Regions from separate parts of the Cytobacillus mangrovibacter genome, predicted to be linked through region 2. Evidence: a T-box and tRNA genes for the amino acid it is inferred to sense, from the RefSeq annotation. Region 2 holds a T-box; the other holds one or more tRNA genes.
What was found. A T-box is a leader RNA that pairs with one kind of tRNA and senses whether it is charged. The one in region 2 lies ahead of glyQ (glycine--tRNA ligase subunit alpha), so its partner is inferred to be a tRNA-Gly.

Region 1: it has a tRNA-Gly gene. The T-box ahead of glyQ (glycine--tRNA ligase subunit alpha) is inferred to sense a tRNA for this amino acid. The anticodon was not compared.

Annotation. Positions count from the first base shown of each region.
Region 1 is NZ_JBIACJ010000003.1:204,934-216,338, reverse strand. Features, by position in the region: gene ACFYKT_RS07445 (PrkA family serine protein kinase) at 1-1,856, opposite strand, end outside; gene nfsA (oxygen-insensitive NADPH nitroreductase) at 2,373-3,122, opposite strand; gene trmL (tRNA (uridine(34)/cytosine(34)/5-carboxymethylaminomethyluridine(34)-2'-O)-methyltransferase TrmL) at 3,225-3,698, opposite strand; gene ACFYKT_RS07430 (amidase domain-containing protein) at 3,758-4,639, opposite strand; gene queG (tRNA epoxyqueuosine(34) reductase QueG) at 5,556-6,692, opposite strand; gene ACFYKT_RS07420 (B3/B4 domain-containing protein) at 6,800-7,468, shown strand; tRNA gene ACFYKT_RS07415 (tRNA-Gly) at 7,681-7,754, opposite strand; gene ACFYKT_RS07410 (YnfA family protein) at 7,941-8,270, opposite strand; gene ACFYKT_RS07405 (iron-containing alcohol dehydrogenase) at 8,461-9,660, shown strand; gene nagE (N-acetylglucosamine-specific PTS transporter subunit IIBC) at 9,862-11,310, opposite strand; gene ACFYKT_RS07395 (PRD domain-containing protein) at 11,372-11,405, opposite strand, start outside.
Region 2 is NZ_JBIACJ010000002.1:6,487-17,891, reverse strand. Features, by position in the region: gene dnaG (DNA primase) at 1-250, opposite strand, end outside; gene ACFYKT_RS03395 (DUF188 domain-containing protein) at 304-552, opposite strand; gene ACFYKT_RS03390 (hypothetical protein) at 620-748, opposite strand; gene ACFYKT_RS03385 (pyruvate, water dikinase regulatory protein) at 1,388-2,206, opposite strand; gene ACFYKT_RS03380 (helix-turn-helix transcriptional regulator) at 2,236-2,871, opposite strand; gene glyS (glycine--tRNA ligase subunit beta) at 3,031-5,103, opposite strand; gene glyQ (glycine--tRNA ligase subunit alpha) at 5,105-5,986, opposite strand; T-box leader at 6,057-6,243, opposite strand; gene recO (DNA repair protein RecO) at 6,295-7,047, opposite strand; gene ACFYKT_RS03360 (YqzL family protein) at 7,079-7,219, opposite strand; gene era (GTPase Era) at 7,400-8,314, opposite strand; gene ACFYKT_RS03350 (cytidine deaminase) at 8,307-8,705, opposite strand; gene ACFYKT_RS03345 (diacylglycerol kinase family protein) at 8,916-9,299, opposite strand; gene ybeY (rRNA maturation RNase YbeY) at 9,277-9,747, opposite strand; gene ACFYKT_RS03335 (HD family phosphohydrolase) at 9,744-11,405, opposite strand, start outside.

The DNA of each region.
Region 1 (11,405 bases), on a different contig from region 2:
TTTGCAGATGTGGAATTGTATCCATGCTCATCAATTAAGCGTGCAACCACATCATTTACTTTTTTAAGCTGCTGTTCATCAGGTGTTTTTGTCGACGTTGTAATCTTCACAACATCTTTCAGATCAGCGAATAATTTCTTTTGAATCGCCTCACGGAGACGATCATGGGAATTATAATCAAACCGTTTTCCTTTACGCGCATATGCGGAAATACGGATCAGGATTTCTTCACGGAATGCCTTTTTAGCATTTTCAGAAATACCGATTTGCTCCTCGATCGAACGCATAAGCTTTTCATCTGGATTAATTTCCTCACCAGTTAATATGTCACGAAGCTTTGATTTATTGCAATACGCCTCGACATTATCAAGATAGTTATCCATTAATGTTTTCGCTGACTCTTCATACGAGTAAACAAATGCTTTTTGAACTTCTTTTTTGGCAATATCATCATATTCCTTACGAGCAAGTGAAATATAATTTAGGTAGCGCTCCTTCAGCTCAGGAGTAATAGATGGATGCTGATCCAGCCCTTCTTTCAATGAACGCAACACATCAAGGGCATTGATCGTTGAAATTTCTTTGCGAATAATAGTTGAAGAAATACGGTTGATGACATAACGCGGATCAATACCGCTCATCCCTTCGTCCGCATGTTCCTTTTTCAACTCTTCCACATCTGCCCGATTATAGCCTTCCACACTCTCACCATCATAGAGACGCATTTTCTTCACTAAATCGATGTCGCCTTTTTTCGGCTCTTTCAAACGGGTTAATATTGTGAACATGGCCGCTACTCTTAATGTATGTGGAGCAATATGAACATCTGCCACATCGCTTTCACGAATCATTTTCTCATAGATTTTCTCTTCCTGTGAAACCTTTAAATTGTACGGAATTGGCATGACAATAATTCGTGAATGCAGCGCCTCATTCTTCTTATTCGAAATAAACGAGCGATATTCTGTTTCATTCGTATGAGCTACAATCAATTCATCAGCAGAAATTAAGGCAAATCTTCCTGCTTTAAAATTACCTTCCTGTGTCAAAGAGAGTAGATGCCAGAGGAATTTCTCATCACATTTAAGCATCTCCTGGAACTCCATCATTCCACGGTTCGCCTTATTGAGCTCTCCATCAAAACGGTAAGCCCTCGGATCTGATTCTGATCCATATTCAGCAATCGTTGAGAAATCTATACTTCCAGTGAGATCCGCGATATCCTGCGATTTTGGATCTGATGGACTGAATGTTCCAATTCCTACCCTGCGATCCTCAGAGAAAATAATTCTTTCGACTTGCACATCCTCAATTCGGCCGCCATATTCTTGTTCAAGCCGCATACTATTCAATGGCGATAAATTCCCTTCAATTCGAATCCCATATTCATCGTAAAAATCTTTGCGAAGATGATGTGGAATTAAATGAAGCGGATCTTCATGCATTGGGCAGCCTTTAATTGCGAAGACGGCTCCCCTATCATGATGCGAATAAGCTTCTAACCCTCTTTTTAACATCGTCACCAGAGTTGATTTCCCCCCGCTGACTGGCCCCATTAATAATAGGATCCTTTTCCGAACATCCAGCCTTTTGGCCGCTGGATGAAAATATTCCTCTACTAGTCTTTCAAGAGCTTCCTCTAGACCAAATAATTGATTGCTGAAAAATTGATATCGTTTCTGCCCTTTTACATCTTCCACTCCGGCTTCTTTTATCATATTGTATACCCGTGAATGTGCAGACTGGGCAACCCATGGCTTTTCTTTAATAATATTTAAATATTCTCCAAAAGTCCCTTCCCATTTAAGCTTCTCTTCTTCATGACGATACATCTCGATTTTTTTTAGTATATCCATAAGGACCTCCCCTTGTCGCATTTTCTCAAGACGATTAATATAATCTATGCGATGAGGTAAGTGAACATGCTAATTGGTGTCTGTTTTCGGTTGTCCTTTTTCAACGAGAGAGAAGAGATATATTTTTCGAAATGGCGAAAGCATAAGAATGGTAGGGAGAAATGAAGTCAATACTAGACATGAGGATAAAATATTTAACCTGATAAAAAGGGACATTTACGCCTTTAAAGGGCAATGGTATCGATAACTAATTAGCGGCTATCAATAAAAGTGTTAAAAAATCTCCATACATTTCATTCACAGCTTGAATGAAATGGGCTATAATAAATTTATATTTCTTTTATTTTTACCGAATATAATAAAGGAGGATACATATACATGAAGACTATTCTCATTATCGGTGTTATGATAACATTCTTAACAGCTATTTTAACATCTGGTCACGAAGATAAGCCTGGTTCTGGTGCAAGTAAATAATTTAAATAAAAGCTGCTGAATTTCAGCAGCTTTTTGTTTTTATATACGATCCATTCCGATTTTCTTCACAAATTCTTTCATATACATTCTTGATTGCTTCTCAAGCATTGTTGCCATTTGGCTTGTCCATGTATCATTTCTCATACCCTTTGTCCGCTCAAGATAATAATCAGAAATGATTTGATTATACATTTCAAGCTGCTCCTGATCTTCTTCCTCATTTTGACGGTATTCATTTTCATGGTAAATATGGTTAATTGGAAGCCGTGGCTTTTTCTCTGTCATTTCGGCTGGATATCCGACAGCTAGACCGAATAATGGCAGCACTCGTGAAGGGATTTGCAGAAGTTCACAAACATCCTCAAGCTTATTTCGGATACCCCCAATATAACAAATGCCAAGGCTCATTGATTCAGCAGCAATCGCTGCATTCTGAGCAGCCAAGGCTGTGTCAATGAGCGCAACCATAAATTTTTCCGTACTTTCAATAGAAGGAACTACATTTTTATTTTCCATGCTACCAATCATTTCGTGACGGTGCAAATCTGCACAAAAAACAAAGAAATGACCATTCTCTTCAACATATGCTTGTCCTCCTGCTAATTCAGCGAGCTTTCGTTTCTTTTCTTTATCTGTCACTCCAATGATTGAATAGGCTTGAATAAAGCTTGATGTTGAAGCTGCCTGTGCACAGGAAACAATTGTTTCTTTTTGTTCTCTCGTTAAAGGCCTGTCTTCGAATTGGCGAACCGAACGATGATTCAATAGTAGATCAATACTTTCATTCATACTTTCTCATCCTCTCATTTTCAGGAAATGCGCTGGAACTAGACAGTTCACTGATTTTTTATTTTGCAAAAAAGACCTGAATGAATATCCAGGTCTTTTCCATTATTTCAAGTGTGAGAAATCTTGCTGACGCAGTGCTTCATAAATAAGAATCGCTGCCGTATTAGAAAGATTCAAGGAGCGGACATTATTATTCATCGGAATTCGCAGTGCACGGTCTTTATTTGACTCAATTACATCTTTCGGCAATCCGGTTGTTTCTTTGCCAAAAATAAAGAAATAGTCTTTCTCTTTATCACTGTAATTAAAGGAAGAATGTGGCTTAACCCCAAACTTCGTTAAATAGAAAAACTCGCCGCCAGCATTCTTTTCGTAAAATTCATCAAATGAATCATAATAGATAATAGTTACGAATTGCCAATAATCCAAGCCTGCTCTTTTTAGCATTTTATCATCAGTGGAAAAGCCAAGCGGACGAATTAAATGCAGAACAGTGTCTGTTGCCGCACAAGTACGAGCAATATTTCCGGTATTTGCCGGTATCTCTGGTTGATATAAAACTACATGCAATGCCACGTTTTTCACCTCTAGAAATTATTCTCTATCTGTTATTATACCACTGTTTTTTTCGGGAATCATTCATCTGCTACGATCGTAAAAAACTTATACTTCATATTCGGAGTGTATGCTGTAGAATCCTCATATGCCCAATAACGCATCCGACTATTTGTTGTATGCGCATTAACTAGCGGCATTCCCATTGCATCCTTTCCAGTTACAATCGTCGTATGGTCAAAACGGCCGTCCCCTTGAAAATCATAGCAGATGACATCACCTAGTAATAATTTATCCGGGCTTGAAACCTCTCTTGCCCTTAATCCAACTTTAGACCCCGGCAAATACCATCTCATCGAGTTTGCCACTGTCCAGCTGTAACTCCAATTATTACTTCTCATCCACCAGCCTTGTGCGCGGTTCGGATACCCTCTTGGTGGGGCTCCGCCAGCATGTAAGCATTGCGAAATATAATTCGTACAATCCACCTCAAATGATTGATAAGCAGGATTATTGCTGTTCCACCATCTTTCTGCATATTGAACCGCTTTTAATCGATTATATTGGTAAGAGATTCTTTCCAAAGATTCTTCTTCCTTTACTGCTTCCTCTTCAAAATTTCCAGCAGAATCCTCATAGACATTGACTTCTTTATCTTCAACTAATATCCCTTTATAGAATTCAGCCATTCTTGTTTCTATTTCTTCTTCCATATAAAAATGCCCTTTTTGTTTGATTAAATATTTAAGGTGGACATTATATTTAACTGAACGCACATCATCCTTTTCTTCTCCAAGTGAAAGGATCTTACCAGTGGCCTGTGCTTTAATAATCTCACCTGAGCGCCTTTGCAGCCCTTCTTTTTTTATCTCCATTTTATTAAATGATTGAGCAGTGCTTCTTGTATGGGAAACGCATTGCTGAACCATTTTTTCTATATGGGTTTGCAGCTGTTCTCTCACTTTTCAACACTCCTTTCATATTTATACATATGAAGGATGATTGAATTTCACATCATAAAAAGGCGGTTTTTGCAAACATTGTTGGTGCAGGTTGATTTCCGCTCCAGGGTACTCGCTTTCCACGGAGTGGGCGCTGAGCCTCCTCGGCGCTCACGTCTCGAATCCTTCCACTCCAATCAACAACCTATTTTGTTAACAGTATTCATTTACACAACTTGTTTAAAAACAACCATCTTATGGAATAGAGCAGAAAAAAATGAGGAAGATCTGTTGATAACGGGTGCGGTTTTAAGGAAGAAAATTAAATGCAACTTCTATTTACTAAGACCGGCTCCAATAGGAGATGCTTGGCTACTGTAATGAAGGAAACTCGGTGAGTTCGGTCGCCAATAGGAGTGATTGGCTACTGTAATGAAGAAAAACCAATGAGTTCAGTCGCTAATAGGGGTGCTTGGCTACTGTAATGAAGAAAAACCAATGAGTTCAGTCGCCAATAGGGGGGCTTGGCCACTGTAATGAAGAAAATCCAATGAGTTCGGTCGTCAATAGGGATGCTTGGTTACCGAATTGAAGGAATCGTAGAAACACCTTCACCAATCACCGTTCTTGACCAAAACCCACCTTAAAATCGGGAAAACCGTCCTCAAAAACTAATCCAATAAGAACAAAATTCAAGTTAACAGCCTAAGGAAAAAAGAGTGCCATTTTTGTTCAATAAAGCACTCTTTTCTATGTTATTTTGTTCAAATTCCATGACATTTGCTAAGCCAAAACAAGGTCATGCACCTCTAAAGTGAACCCTTGAAAAACTAATTCCATTGCTTTTTAAAGTGCTAATTTAATACTAATGCTAAATGGAGTTCCCATTGAAATTTTCTAACCTGTTAGTCCTTTTAGGACCCACCTCATCATTTCATTATGATTCTGTAAAAAAACGTAATCCTCGAGAAATTTCTATTAATACTTCTTCATCCGTTTCTTTTTCCTGTGCTTTTTCTAAGGCAAGCTGGGCTGTTTCACCGCCAATTTTGCCAAGGGCCCATGCTGCGGTTCCGCGCATAACGGAACGGGGATCCGTTGTCATCACTTCAATTAATTCTTCCACAGCTGTTTCATCTTTAAAATGGGCTAAGGCAATGATGGCATTGCGCTGAATAGGTTTTTTTCCCCTCCACGACCCAGCAAGGGAGCCAAACTTCTCTTTGAACTCACGATTGCTTAGTTGGAGAATTGGTTTGAGAAGCGGCTTGACGATTTCCGGATCAGGTTCCATTTCTTCATGGAAGTGGAAGTTCTTCCCTTTGTTTGCCGGACAGGCTGTCTGACAGGAATCACAGCCATATACGCGATTGCCAATTTTCTCACGGTATTGCTCCTCAATAAAACCCTTTGTCTGTGTAAGAAAAGCAACACATTTCTGTGCATTAATCTGTCCACCTTGAACAAGTGCTCCAGTTGGGCATGCCTCCAAGCACTTATTACACGTGCCACATTGGTCTTCGATTGGCTGATCTGGTTCAAAAGGAATAGACGTAATCATTTCCCCTAAATATACATAGGAGCCAAACTCTGGCGTGATGATGGAACAATTTTTCCCGCTCCAGCCAATGCCAGCACGCTCGGCAACCGCCCGATCAGATAGTTCACCTGTATCAACCATGGACTTGCACCTTGCTTCTGGCACTTTTTCTAAAATATATTCTTCTAGCTTTTTGAGCCGATCTCGTAGAATCAGATGATAATCCTCACCCCAGGAGGCACGACTAAAAATTCCCCTTCGTTCTCCTTTTTTACTAGTGACTCTTTCATTCATTTTTGAAGGATAGGCAAGTGCAATCGCGATAATCGAACGAGGCTCGTCCATTAGGAGGGCTGGGTTTACCCTTTTTTCTATATCCTTTTCTTCAAAGCCTGATTGATATTGAAGCTCCTGTTGGCGAATAAGCCGATTCTTCAATTCATCAAAGGTGTTTGCTGTTGTAAAGCCAATTTTATCAATTCCAATGGTTTGACTATATTCAATAAGATCCTTTTTTAATTGAGTAAAATCCATGCTTTCCCCCTCCTCTCATTGTTGGTATATATAAATGAAGGGATTAAATTAAAAAAACATCGTCTATTATGATAAACTATTTTTAAGTAATTTTGGAGGTGGAAACGTTGGAAATTCGTAATTCTTTAGAGCTTTGTTCCCTTTTGCCAAACTTTCAAATCGGCGTGATTCATTATCATAATATACAAGTAGGCGCATCCCCGCAAATGGTTAAGGGGCGTCTGCAAATGTTCCAGGAATCTCTCTTTTTTGATCTAGAGGAGAAGAATGTAACTGACTTAGAGGGAATTAAAGAATGGAGACAAATCTTTAAAGCTTGTGGGAAAGATCCTAATCGTTATCGTCATTCTGCTGAAGCCCTTTATCGAAGAGTGAAAAAGCAAAATTATCTTCAGCCTGTTAATAGCTCGATTGATCTTAATAACTTCTTTTCATTGCAATATGAAATTCCCATTGGAATCTATGATACAGATAAGCTTAAGGGAGAGGTTGTCATTAGACTTGGGGATGATGGAGAGGAATATATCGGTCTGAATGGCAGATCTAATTCTTTGCATCACTTGATGGTAAGCGTGGATGACGAAGGGCCTTTTGGCAGCCCATTTGTCGATTCTGAAAGAACTTGTGTAACCGAATCAACAAAGAATGCTGTTCAAATTGTTTATTTGCGCCACTCCATGCCAATAGATGAAGCGAAGCAAATGATCGAATCTTTGATGAATATGTTTGTGCAGGTTCATGGGGGCGAAAGTGAATTTGAAATAATAGGGTGCTAATTAGAAAAGCGCAAGGCGTCCGCTTATCGGTAACAGGCATAAGACGAGCCGGCATAAAGGTTGTACTGTGACGGATTGGCTTATGATCTCGAACCGATGGCGCCTGAAGCTAGACAATTCTCTAACTCTAAAGTTACACTTTCTTATCTTTAAAAATGGAAAAACGCAACACCTCGTTCTTCTCGAAACGAAACACTGCGTTGTGATATGTATGGAGCGGGTGAAGGGAATCGAACCCTCGACAACAGCTTGGAAGGCTGTGGTTTTACCACTAAACTACACCCGCATGATATAAAAAAAATAAAACAGGTTTCCCTGTTAGAACCTTTTTTCAATGAATCAACTTCTATATATTACTCCCGTTCTCTATTAGCGTCAAGGGCTTTTTGAGAAATTTGTCGAAAAAAGTTGATGCTTGTTATTCAGGTGACAAACTTAGGATACGGCCTGCCACCAGTATTGATCTTTCCCACTATTGACGCGGGGCTAATAACATGACAGAAACACCTATTAAACAGATTCCCGCACCAATCCAATCATACATATCAGGTGTTTTTTTATCGATCCCCCATCCCCATAAAACTGAAAGCACAATAAAAATACCGCCATAGGCTGCATAGACTCTACCGAAAGATGGAAACGTTTGGAAGGTAGCGATCACACCATATAAAGCTAACGCGATTCCTCCAGAAATCCCCCAATACAATGGCTTCCCTTCTCTTAACCATAACCAAATAAGATAGCCTCCTCCAATTTCAGCAAGTCCAGCTAGAATAAACAAAATAATTGCGTAAAGTATCATCATCACGTCCTAGTATAAATGGATAAAAATTCTTTTCTAATCAAATTTTATACTAAGAAATAAATTTATACTATCTTCTTAGAACCTAAAAACTTATATTCTAAAACAACAGCCAAATGATATAATTAGTAGACTGAAAATTTAATCTTTTACGCACTAAGAAACTATGAGCAAAGAATGGGGGTAAGCGATGTTTAAGCTGTATTGCAGACTATATCAAGGCACTTATCGAATCGCTTCAAACTTTTTGCCTTGGCGCAAACCAGAATTAATCGAGGGAGAGAATAGCTTAAGCCAGCTGCCGAAGCTTATAAAGACGGCAGGCATCCATCGTGTTTTAATTGTAACAGATCAAGGAATTTCCTCACTTGGACTGATGGACGGACTCCTAAAAGCCTTGGGGGATGAAGGGTTAGATTATGTTGTGTATGATAAGACAGTTCCAAACCCTACTATTGAAAACATTGAAGAAGCATTAGAATTATACAAAGCTCATAATTGCAATGGGATTATTGCCTTTGGCGGCGGATCTCCTATGGACTGTGCAAAAGGTGTCGGTGCACGCATAGCAAGACCGAAAAAAAGTATCTCCCAAATGAAAGGCCAATTAAAAATCAGGAAGCCTATCCCAACTTTATTTGCTGTTCCAACAACCGCTGGTACGGGAAGTGAAGCTACGGTTGTTGCAGTTGTATCCAACAGCCAAACACATGAAAAATATGCCGTTAATGATATGTCGCTCATTCCACATTATGCCGTTCTTGATCCATTACTCACCGTTCAGCTCCCTCCACCTATTACTTCAACAACAGGTATGGATGCATTGACCCATGCGATTGAGGCATACATCGGCAGAAGCAATACAGAAGAGACAAAAGAATTTAGCCAAAAGGCGGTAAAGCTGATATTCGATAACATATATGAAGCCTATTCCAATGGTGCCAACATCTCCGCACGAACAAATATGCAAAAAGCAGCTTATCTTGCAGGCATCGCATTTACTCGAGCCTATGTTGGGTATGTACATGCGATCGCTCATACTCTTGGCGGCTTTTACTCCTTTCCGCATGGGCTGGCTAATGCGATCATTTTGCCTTATGTCTTAGAGTATTATGGCAAATCCGTACATGCTCCTTTAGCTGAATTAGCTGATTTAGTCGGAATAGGCACATCCGTTGATACAAATGAGCAAAAGGCCGGAATGTTTATTGAGGCAATAAAGGGGCTTAATACTAGCATGGGGATTCCTAATAAAGTGAATGGCATCATGGAAAGCGATATTCCATTGATGGTAGAACGTGCTTTTAATGAAGCCAATCCCCTTTACCCTGTACCCAGAATTTTATCCAAAGAGGATCTTCATTCACTATATCAGTTGATTAAAGAATAGATTATTGATTGAGAGCCATTGGTGTACACACGAATAGGTTTTACTCGAATGAATAACTTAATGAGCGGGTACACCAATGGCTGTTTCGTGCACAATATGATTTAACAATTCGTATCTTTTAAATAAAAAAAGGCTGTTTAACAGGATTCCCCTTGTTAAACAGCTTTTTCCTGATCAATACACTTGAAAATAGGAAACTACTTATCTATTTTTGCGTATTTTTTCCACTTCATCTGCAACAAACTGAACATTCGTGCCAATGATGATTTGAATGCTTTCCGGCCCCACAATATGAATTCCAGGTACACCTGTAGCTTTGATGGCCTTTTGATCCACTTGATCCATATGATTCACTTCCACGCGCAAACGAGTGGCACAATAATCAACTGCGACAATATTAGCATTTCCTCCGAGACCGTCATAAATTTTTGATGCTAAGTCAGCAAATTGATCATTAGAAGCTGTAGTCGTATCTTCATTCGCTTCGTCTGTCTCATCTTCTCTGCCAGGTGTTTTCAAATTAAATTTCACAATTAGAAAGCGGAATAAGAAATAGTAAATAACAGCAAATCCTAATCCTTGAACAACAAGCATAAGAGGCATATTGGCAATTGGTATGCGGAGACTTAAGAAAAAGTCAATAAATCCGGCACTAAATCCGAAGCCGGCTGTCCATTGGAATGTAGCGGCGATAAATAAAGAAAGACCTGTTAAAGCCGCATGTACAACATAAAGTGCTGGTGCTAAGAACATGAATGCAAATTCAAGCGGTTCTGTTACTCCTGTAAAAAAGGAAGCAAATCCAGCTGCTAGCATTAATGAGGCAGCCTGCTTTTTTCTTTTTGTTTTTGCCGTATGATACATGGCAAGGCCTGCGGCTGGTAAGCCAAACATCATAATTGGAAAGAACCCGGCCTGGTACATGCCCGTAACTCCCTTGACCCCAGAACTTGCCCAGAAATTCCCGATATCGTTAATCCCAATCGTATCAAACCAAAATACATTATTTAAGGCATGATGCAAGCCTGTTGGAATCAGCAGGCGATTAAAGAATCCGTATAACCCTGCCCCAGCAGCTCCTAAACTACTAATCCCTTCACCAAAGGAGACTAATCCGCCAAAAACGATTGGCCAAACAAAAAATAATGGAACCGAAACGATTAACATCATTAGAGCAGACATCATCGGCACAAGCCGCTTCCCACTAAAGAAAGCCAAAAAGTCTGGCAGTTTCACATGACTAAAGCGATTGTACATCCATGCTGCAATAAGACCAGAAAGAATACCTATGAATGCATTATCAATTTTTACAAAAGCTGCGTTTACGTTTTCTACATCCACCCCTTGCAATAAAGCAACTGTATCTGTCGATAACATCGTCGTTACGACTAAGAAGGCGACTAAGCCACTCAATGCAGAAGACCCATCTTTTTCTTTAGACATTCCCAGTGCTACACCGACTGCAAACAGGATTGGAATATGGTCAATAATCGAAGCCCCAGCTTTAATTAGGAAGGCTGCTATGACATTCCCTGACCCCCAGCCGTCGTGATCAAGCCAGTACCCAATCCCCATTAAGATCGCAGCTGCTGGCAATACAGCTACCGGCAGCATTAAAGAGCGTCCGAGCTTTTGTAAATATTTCATCATCAGATATTCAACTCCTATTCATCTTTAATAAAATGAAAGAATATAGAATGATCCTTATTTTTTATAGTCTTTCATTCTTTCTTAAACGTTCAATA
Region 2 (11,405 bases):
CCTGAAAGGAATATCCTTCAAGATCCATTAAAAAGGAAAAGGCATTTCCGCCTGCACCACAGCCAAAGCAGTGGTAGATTTGCTTATCTGACGCTACAGAAAAAGATGGCGTATTCTCTCCATGGAAAGGACATAATCCAAAATAATTTCGCCCTTGCTTCTTTAATTGAACATAGTCACTTACAACATCAACTATATCGACAGCTTGCCGAATTTCATTTACTTTTTCCTCGGCGATGTGCTCAGCCATGAGAACAACTCCAATATTCATTTGCATGTTACATATATGATATTCTAGAAAGATTATCGAATTCCTTCAAAATTCGACAAAACTTTAGTCAATTGATTCACAAACCTTTTACGGTCACTTTGACTGAATGGCTTGGGACCTTTTCCATATATCCCCCTTCGTCGTGCCTTTGCAGATAAATATCTCAAATTAGCGCAGTGAATTTCACTTTCTTCAAATAAAATCCCTTTAGGGTCATGACATGAACTTCTTTTTAGTAAAAGTGTCGATGCTAAACCGATATCTTGTGTTGTGTAACACAATATCGCCTGCCTTCACATGATTCATAATGAATATGTCCACAGTTTCTTTGCTGGCGTCAGCAAATTTTTAATTCGCTTGGCATAGGTCATTTTTCACATGGTCATAAGAGGCAATAAATAGAACTTCAACAGAAAAAGCATTGCCTATTTCGACAATTTCTTCCTCTACAGGACAAGAATCAGCATCAACCAGCACTGTTGGTTTGCCTAATGTTCTATAAATTCTACATCACTCCGCATATTCCTTCTTTCAAACGCAACTTTTGTATAATCGTATGAAGATGCGTTTTCTTTGCAAGAATACTAAGTATTTGCCTAACGGTTTCTCGAAAGAAGCTACGGGGAATGTAAAACCCTTAGTCAATGATGATTTCCACATTGTGTCGAATTTTTTTATGGTCATGCCCTTGACTTCTCACAATAAATAGTTTATTCGTTCACCCTGAACTCTAAACCTAATCTATAACATTTTTATCACAATTTTTTATTATAGTATAAAAAAGTGCACTTTTCTATTATTTTTTCTTATTCCTATCAAAAAAATATTCAATTTTTAACAAGAAAATTTATGTGTCCAATATAATCTATTTATACAAAGGCTGTTTTCGTAAACATTCTCCTTTTAATATGAATGGGTAAAGGTTGATTTGCGCTCCAGGTCGCTCGCTTTCCGCGGGGTGGGCGCTGAGCCTCCTCGACGCTAAAGCGTCTGTGGGGTCTCAGCTGTCCCACACTTCCCGCAGGAGTCTCGCGCCTTCCGCTCCAATCAACCAATTTTTCTTGTCAAGTGTTTTCATTCATACAAAAGAAAAAGGCACATAATTAATATTATGTGCTAGCTTTTTGGAAAGCTTTTGCGGTATTGATTTAAGATTAAATTAGCTGTTTCCTCTACCGCTTTATTTGTAACATCTATAACATGGCAGTTAATTTTGCTGACGACAGTTTCAAAATAATTGATTTCTTCTTTAATTCTTTCGATATTCGCATAGCTTGCATTATCACTTAATCCTAATGAAATGAGTCGTTCCTTACGGATATAATTCAGCTTTTCTGGGCTAATTTTTAATCCGAAGCACTTTTCAGGAGGAACAAGGTATAATTCCTCAGGCGGATCCACTTCTGGGACGAGTGGGACATTCGCAACCTTAAGTCTCTTATGGGCTAAGTATTGAGAAAGCGGGGTTTTAGATGTTCTTGAAACACCCACAAGGACTATATCAGCCTTTAATATTCCTCGCGGATCACGTCCATCATCATACTTAACGGCAAACTCAATCGCTTCAATTTTTTTGAAATAGTCCTCATCAAGCTTACGAACAAGTCCTGGTTCATAAAGAGGAGTTTTTTCATACATCGCTTGAAACTGGTCCATTAATGGTCCGATAATATCACATGCATATATTCCTTCTTTGGCAGCCTGCTCATTTATGTACAGACGTATTTCTGGCCTAACAAGTGTATAAACAATCATTCCATTATCTAATTTCGCAAGCGAAATCACTTCATCAATATGTATCTTATCCTCAACATATGGAAATCGTTTAATAATTACTTCACTGCCATTGAATTGACTGACAGCAGCTTTTGTAACAAGCTCAGCAGTCTCTCCAACAGAGTCTGACACCACATAGATGATAGGCTTTTTATTCATCCTTAAAAACCATCTCCCCTGTTTGATTCTTATTTGTTTTCAGCAAGTGCAACAAATGCTTTTGTTAAGTTAGTTTTTGTGATTCTTCCAATTACTTCAAATCCCTTATCAGTTTCTTTCACAATTGGGAGTGCATCAATTTGTTTTTCAATTAATTTCTTAGCAATATCAATTAACAAATCCTCTTTTTCACACATTGTAATGTTAGGCATTCGAGTCATAATGATATTTACTGGAATCGTCGATAATTCCTGCTTCCCAATGCTTGCTCTCAGTAAATCTTTCCGTGAAAGCACTCCTACTAATAAAGATGATTGGTCCACGACGAACAATGTACCAACATCTTCTAAGAACATTGTTACAATGGCATCATAAACAGAGACATTTTCATTCACAACTACAGGTATAGATTGGTAATCCTTTACATAAAGCTTCTGTAAATTTTCAGTCAGCAGCTGTGCTCCTGATTTACCTGTATAAAAATAACCAACACGCGGCCTCGCATCTAAAAAACCTGCCATTGTTAATATAGCCAAATCTGGTCTTAAGGTTGCTCTTGTTAAATTTAATCGATCAGCAATATTTTCACCAGTAATGGGACCGTTTTCTTTCACGATCTCTAGTATTTTCTCTTGCCGCTTATTTAATTCGATTGTCTTCACCACCCGTCAAAGTGTCATACTATTAATAATTATTATAGCTTATTTATCCGAAATGAAAAGAATTAGATATGTAATATAATTGACATCATCATAATAACCTATCGGTAAAATCTCTATACAAAGAAGAGTCTGCCAAACACTGGACAGACTCTTCTTTGTATACTATTTAACTATAATCTCATTCACATTTGCAAATTTCTTGATTAAACTTGCTATTTTAACCATTTGGTTTAGCCTATTTTGGCGAAGTTCAGTATTTTCAGCCATTACCATTGTATGATCAAAATATTGATCAATCTCAGGCTTCAAAGAAACGAGCAGTTCAAAAATTTCTTCTTCAGAAGCAGCAATTTCAAATTGCTTGCTTACCAGCGTATATTTATGAAATAAATTCTGTTCAAATTCATTTTCAAAGAGATTGCTATCTATTTCTCCAGCATTTTCAGCCTTAGAGGAAATATTTAGCACACGGCTTAATGCCTCAATGCTTTCTTTAAAGCCTTCCTCTTCCTTCCTGCCTTCTAGTACCTCTGCTTTTTTCACAAGTGTTGGAAGAGAAGCAATGCTGGTACCTAATACAGCCTCAATTAAATCATATCTCACACGTTTTTCTTGAAGAGTATGCTTAATTCTTAATTTGAAGAATACGATCATTTCTTTACTAATTTCCTCAATATCCTTCTTCGCAATTCCAGCTTCTCCGATAAAACGTAATGCAGAATGAATGAGCGATTCAAGTGAAATGTTCCACTCTTTATTCAATAATGTTTGAACAATCCCCGTTGCTTGACGTCTTAAAGCGTATGGGTCTTGAGAGCCGCTTGGGATGATGCCAATAGCAAAACATGAGGCTATCGTATCCATCTTCTCAGCAATAGAGAGTGCTGCCCCTACATTGCTGCTCGGTGTTTGATCTTCTGCATTCCTTGGCATGTAATGTTCATTAATTGCCTTTGCAACAGAAGGGTCCTCCCCTTTTTGCTTCGCATATTTTTCTCCCATGAATCCTTGAAGTTCTGGAAATTCATAGACCATATTCGTCACAAGATCGAATTTACAAATCTCTGCAGCCCGATCAGCATTCTTTTTCTCTTCACTATTGAATTCAAGAATCCCTGCTATTTCATTTGTTAATCTGCGGACACGATCAACTTTTTCAGCAAGTGTACCGATTTCTTCATGATATACAATTGATTTAAGCTTGGAAAGGGAGGAAGCAATTTCTGTCTTTTGGTCCTCTCTATAAAAGAATGCAGCATCTGAAAGCCTTGCTCTTAACACCTTTTCATTTCCTCTTGCTACCTTGTCAATATGCTCATGATCCCCATTACGAACGGTTACGAAATAAGGAAGCAGTAAGCCATCAGCTGATTTTACCGGAAAATAGCGTTGATGTTCTTTCATGGAGGTAATTAAGACCTCTTCTGGAATTTCTAAGAATTCCTGCTCAAAGCGTCCGTAAAGTGCGGTTGGATATTCAACAAGATTTGTTACCTCTTCTAGCAGATCCTCATCAATTGGTATAACCCAATTGTTCTCTTCTTCCAATCGCTTCAGCTGGGAAAGGATTGCGCTTTTTCTTTCCTCATAATCAACAATGACATACTGTCCAAGCAGCGCCCTTTCGTATTCCTTCGCTTCAGATAGCTCAATTTTGCCGCCTAGGAAGCGATGGCCCATTGTCCAGTTTGAAGTTTCAACTGTTGTGATATGGAATGGAATAACCTCATTCCCAAACAGAGCAAGGATCCATTTAATCGGTCTAACATAACGAACTTCCTTATCAGCCCAGCGCATATTTTTCGGGAATGTCATGGACATAATAATATGCTCTAATTCTGGCAGCAGCACCATTGTCTGCTGGCCTTTAATAAATTTCTTTACATGGACATATTCAACACCATTAATTTCTTTAAAGAAAATTTCTTCTACACTTGCACCTTGCCCACGGCAAAATCCGATCGCAGCCTTTGTCCATTCGCCATTTTCATCCATAGCAATCTTTCTTGTTGGACCTTTTGCCTCTTCATGAATATCTTCTTGTGACTCAACAACCCCTTCAACAAGTACAGCAAGACGGCGTGGAGAGGAGAATGCTTGAATATTTTCAAAGCCAATTTTCTTCTCCATTAACCACGCTTGAACTTTATCTGATAATTGATTCATGGAATTCGTCACAAATCTTGCGGGCATTTCTTCCAAACCTATTTCTAAAAGGAGATCTCTCTTCGTCATATTAATTCTCCTCCTTTATTTGCAGAATTGGGAAACCAAGCTTTTCTCGCTCATCATAAAATGTTTTAGCTATTTTTCTAGCAAGATTCCGGCAGCGTCCAATATATCCCGTTCTTTCTGTTACTGAAATTGCCCCTTTAGCATCCAATAAGTTGAATGCATGAGAACATTTCAGCACATAATCATAGGCTGGGTGAACAAGCCCCTCATCCATTTGTCGATGCGCTTCTTTTTCATAAATATTAAAAAGATTAAATAGCATTTCTGTATCTGAAGTTTCAAAAGTATATTTAGAATGTTCATATTCAGGCTGTCCAAAAATATCCCGAACCGTAAAACCATTTGTCCATTCAAGATCAAACACATTTTCTTTATCTTGAATGTAGGAAGCAAGCCGCTCAATTCCATAAGTAATTTCAACTGAAACTGGCTTACATTCAAGTCCGCCAACTTGCTGGAAATAAGTAAACTGAGTGATTTCCATCCCGTCTAACCAAACTTCCCAACCTAAGCCCGCACAGCCCAAAGATGGGTTTTCCCAGTTATCTTCAACAAAGCGAATATCATGTTCAAGTGGGTTAATTCCTAATGCCTTTAAGGAATCGAGATACAATTCCTGAATATTATCCGGTGACGGCTTCATAATCACTTGGAATTGGTGATGCTGATAAAGACGATTTGGATTTTCTCCGTAACGTCCATCAGCCGGACGGCGAGAAGGCTCAACATAAGCCACATTCCATGGCTCAGGACCAATGGCTCTTAAGAAAGTATACGGGCTCATCGTGCCTGCCCCTTTTTCAACATCATACGATTGCATTAAAATACAACCTTGTTCAGACCAATGCTTCTGCAAAGTTAAAATCATGTTTTGAATATTCATATGACACCTTCCTTTTCTATCATTAACCGATGAGAACAACAAAAAAACTCCCATCCCTATGCTAATTAAGCATAGGGACGAGAGTTACCCGCGGTTCCACCCTATTTGCTGCGTTAAAGATCCACAGCCACTTTATTGCCAAATGCGACATTGTTGCTCCAGAGTGCCTTCCTTAGTCTTCTATACCCTAGCTTCCACTATCCTAGGTTCGCTTTTTATAGTTTGAATTAAGTACTAATCTCTTTCAGCGCAACTATTAATTTAATAATTTGAATCATAGCTGAATTAAATACGAAAGTCAATAATCATTAAAGCATCCCATCAAACTTTGCCATTTGATTAAGAAATTTCTTCGTCTTTAAATGTAGCCCTGAGTATTCATCATAGTAAGCAGAAATAATCTTTTTCAATTCTGCCTTTGTTTCTTGCTTTACAGAAATATTGCCGAGTCTGGATAAATCTAAGAAATAAAAAACTCGCAATAGCTTTACTGTTGCCGGCGATATTTTGTAATGATATGGATCCTTTTGCAAACAGCGATGGCATATCAAGCCGCCTTCACGAATTGAAAATGAAAAATGTCCGTCTGTATTTTCACATACGGAGCATTGATTTAATACGGGATAGAGCCCAAGAGTATTAAGCATCTTCATTTCAAAAATATTGACGAGTATTTCAGCATCATACCCCTCATTAATCAAGTTCAAGATTTGATAAACTAATTCAAATAAATAAGGATTGGGCTTTCTATCATCAGTGCTTTTATCCGTTAGATCAATAATGTAGCTCGCATATGCAGTAAGAAAAATATCTTCTTTAATTGAACGCATAGACGCAATTAATTCTCCCTGCTGCAAGCTGCCTAAGCCATTGCTCTTTTGAACTAAGAAATAGCCATATGTAAAAAGCTGGGTGACAGCTGCAAGCCTGCTATTAGGCTTTTTGGCTCCGCGCGCCATCACACCAACCTTTCCCCATTCACGAGTATAAAGTGTCACTATTTTATTTGTTTCACCATAATTTGAAGTTCTAATAACGATGCCCTCACATTTTTCAAGCATCATAGCACCATCCCTATACGATTAGACAAACCTATGAGATGGGAAAGTCAATCTCTTGCTCTGCGTCCTGATTTCCGGGTATATCTTGAGTTTCCTTTTCTAGCTCCTTAAAGAGAAGATATGTGTCAATATTACCTGTTTGCGAAAAAACCTTCCAGGTAAAATCCATCATCGAAAACCCCACCTTTCCTTATTCAACGCATTTCTTTTATCCCAAATCCTTACCACTTATCATAGCCTGTCTTTTGGATTTCATAAGAGAAAAATATTGTAAATCAAAATCATACATAATTTGTAATTGTCCATAATAATCTAGTTAGGGCTGATAAAATAATCAAGTTGCCAATTTCTCTTAGTATTCATCTTCTCTAAAGCCAAAGTCACGAAGCTGAGTCATTTTGTTGCGCCAGTCCTTCTGTACTTTAACCCAAAGTTCAAGAAATACTTTTGAGCCGAGTAAATTTTCAATATCCAAGCGTGCACGCTGCCCAATTTCCTTAAGCATTTTCCCTTGCTTCCCAATGACGATCCCTTTTTGCGAATCACGTTCAACAATAATGGTAGCCATAACATTCACAACATCCTTGTCTTCACGGCGTTCCATTTTGTCAATTAGTACTGCAAGAGAATGAGGAATTTCTTCCCTTGTCAGATGAAGCGCTTTTTCCCTGATTAATTCAGAGACAATAAATCTCTCAGGATGATCGGTTACTTGATCGGCAGGATAATATTGAGGTCCCTCAGGTATATACTTTTTGATCTGCTCTAAGAGCGTTTCAACATTATTGCCTTCAAGGGCAGAGATCGGAATAATTTCACTGAATTCGTACTTATCCTTGTAGGATTCAATTAAAGTCATTAATTGGTCCGGATGGATTTTATCTATTTTATTAATTACTAGAAAAACAGGCGTACGGACAGACTGAAACTTTTCCAAAATAAACTCTTCGCCACGGCCAAAGCCTTCTTCTGCATTGACCATAAACAATACGACATCTACTTCTTTAAGTGTGTTCTGAGCCACCTTCATCATAAAGTCACCAAGCTTATGTTTGGGTTTATGAATACCAGGTGTATCGATGAAAATATATTGAGCATCATTTGTTGTTAAAACACCTTGGACCTTATTCCTTGTTGTTTGCGGTTTGTCACTCATAATCGCAATCTTCTGCCCGATCACCCGATTTAAAAAGGTGGATTTTCCAACATTAGGTCTGCCAATTATTGATATAAATCCTGATTTATGTTCTTGTGCGGTATTATTCATGTAAATCCTCCGGTGAAAAAGCGCCAGGCAGTAATTCTTCTACTGTAATCTGCTGGATGTCCCCTTTTAAGTTTGTTAAGATTACTTGCATGTCTTTAGGACATAATTCCGAGATGACCTGACGGCAAGCACCGCATGGAGAACATGGACGGTCTGTATCTGCTACAACAGCCATTGCTGTATATTTCTTATCGCCTTCTGAATACGCTTTAAAAATTGCTGTTCTTTCAGCACAGTTACACATGCTGTATGCTGCATTTTCAATATTGCAGCCATGATAAACCTTGCCATCTTCCGTTAAGAGCGCCGCACCAACTTTAAACTTGGAATACGGAACATATGCTTTATCTCTTGCTACCTTTGCTTCTTCGATTAGTTTTTCAACATTCACTATTATTGCTTCCTTTCTATAAGAAGGGGTTACCTCTTTTATTTTACCTCATTTTGACATCAAATACATCGATTGTAGCAAAAACGTAATATAAAAATTGAATTTTCTAAAAACAATCAACTGTTATTATTTGTTGCTTAGTCATTCTATCGAATTTAGGGCAGGTTTTCAAATGTATGAAAAAAACTGCCCAAATACGGACAGTTCTGCTTAGTGAAAAAGGGTAATAATCTTTGGCAAAAAAATAATTAGACCAATAATAACAGACATCATCGCATAAAGAAGAACCGCTCCAGCTGCAATATCCTTTGCATCCTTTGCTAGTGGGTGATAGTCTGCTGTAACAAGATCTACAACCCGCTCAATAGCCGAATTAAGCATCTCAAGCGATAGCATTCCCCCTATTGCCAGGACAATAAACAGCCATTCAACCATCGATAAGGACAGCCACGTTCCCATACAGATAACAATGATTGACATGCCAATATGGATCTTCATATTTCTTTCGCCTTTAATGGTTGTTCGAATACCAGAGAACGCGAAGCCAAACGACCTTAGCAACGCATGCTTCTTAGCGCCCGAGCCCGAACTCATCTAATATATCCTTCTGACGAGAAAACATTACCTTCTCATCCTCTGTTGTCTCATGGTCATAGCCAAGGAGATGAAGAAAGCCGTGGACAGCTAAGAATCCTAATTCACGCATGATCGAGTGCCCGTATTCCTCAGCCTGCTCCTTTGCCCTTGAAACAGAGATAATAATATCTCCCAATACCCGGGGCATATCAATACCGATTAGTTCTATTTCTCCCTCACCCATTTCTTCCATGGCAAAAGAAATCACATCTGTTACTGAATCTTTATGTCGATACTCTTTGTTAATCTCCCTAATCTTTTCATTGCTTACAAAAGTAAGGGATACTTCACTTTCTGTTTCAATCTTTTCGTATTGGGCAGCAAAAGTAAGCAGTTCACTGATATATGCCGCATCTTTCTCTGAAAGCTCACTTGTTTCATCGATTAAGTCAATATTTAAACTCATGCTTGTTTCACCTTCTGTTTCGTCATTTCTGGATACTCAATTCGTGAATGGAAAATCCCATTTAATGTTTCACAAAGCGTATGGGCAACCGTTTCTAGTTCCTTTAAAGTTAAATCACATTCATTCAATTGTCCATCTTGAAGACGGTCGGCAATAATATTTCTGACCAATCCTTCAATCTGTTCTGGTGTCGGGTGGGACATTGAACGGACAGCTGCCTCGACACTATCAGCAATACCAATAACTGCCGACTCTTTTGTTTGAGCTTTTGGACCCGGATAACGGTAATCTTCCTCCCGAACTTCAAGTCCATTTTGATTTGCTTTATGATAAAAGAATTTAAGGAGAGTTGTCCCATGATGCTGTTCAGCGATATCAACAATTTCCTTTGGCATTTTATGCTTTCTTAACATTTCAGCCCCATCTGTTGCATGGGCAATAATAATATTTTTGCTTGTTTGAGGCGGAATCCGATCATGCGGGTTCTCAATATTCATTTGGTTTTCAATGAAAAACTGCGGCCGTTTCGTCTTTCCAATATCATGATAATAACAGCCAACCCTGGCAAGGAGACCATTTGCCCCAATCGCTTCGCATGCAGATTCAGATAAATTAGCGACCATGACACTATGATGATAGGTCCCAGGAGCCTCTGTTAGTATCTTTCGAAGCAATGGGTGATTTGGGCTTGATAGCTCAATCAATCTCATCGTCGAAAGGATCCCGAATCCAGCTTCAAAAAACGGCAGCAAACCAATGGTCAATACAGCTGATGTGATGCCTGAAATAAGGCCAATAATCACATAAAATCCATACTCAATCCCATCATACTGCCCATTTCTTAAAAACATCAACGAAAAAATAACAATGATATTGACACCTGCTACTAACATACCTGCCTGTAGAATTTTGGCACGCTGATTTTGCTTAGTTAAAAATAAAACTCCAGCAATTCCACTGCATATAATATAAATTCCTGCAGAAACATGGAAAGTACCCGTACTGCCTTCATTAAAGATAATCGTTCCGCAAATACCCATAATAATTGTAAACAAGACAGCCATTCGCTCGTCGATAAGAATCTTTATTAACATGGCACCCATCGCTGCTGGGAAGATATAGCTAATCTCAGAATACTTAAATTCATGGAAAAAGCTAATTCCCTTCATCAGTAAAATCGATAAAGCAAAAATGATACCAAACAATAATAAATAACTCTGTTTCGTATCTGCGTGGACTTTTAATTCATAAAAATAATAATAAAGGGCAGCAAGAATGATGAGTGTAATTAATGCTAGACCAAAAAATGGCTGATTTGAATTTATACTGTCCAGCATACCAACAAGTTCTAATTGTCTATATACATCACTGCTAATTAAATGCTGCTCTTCTACAATTATCTGACCTTGTAGAATCTTTACCGGCTCAACACCTTCTATCGCTTGTTGACGATGTTCTTCGGTTGCGTTAGGATCATAAAATTCATTTTGGTATACAGCATACCTGCCAAGCTCGATTGCAGCAGCTTTTAGATTCGTATTCAAGCTCGTATATTTCAATTCTTCTTCAAGCCGCTTTTTGGCATTTTCAACTTCATCAGCAGGTATTCGATTACTCATAACATTATTAATAGCTGTTACTGTTACGTCTTTCGCTAG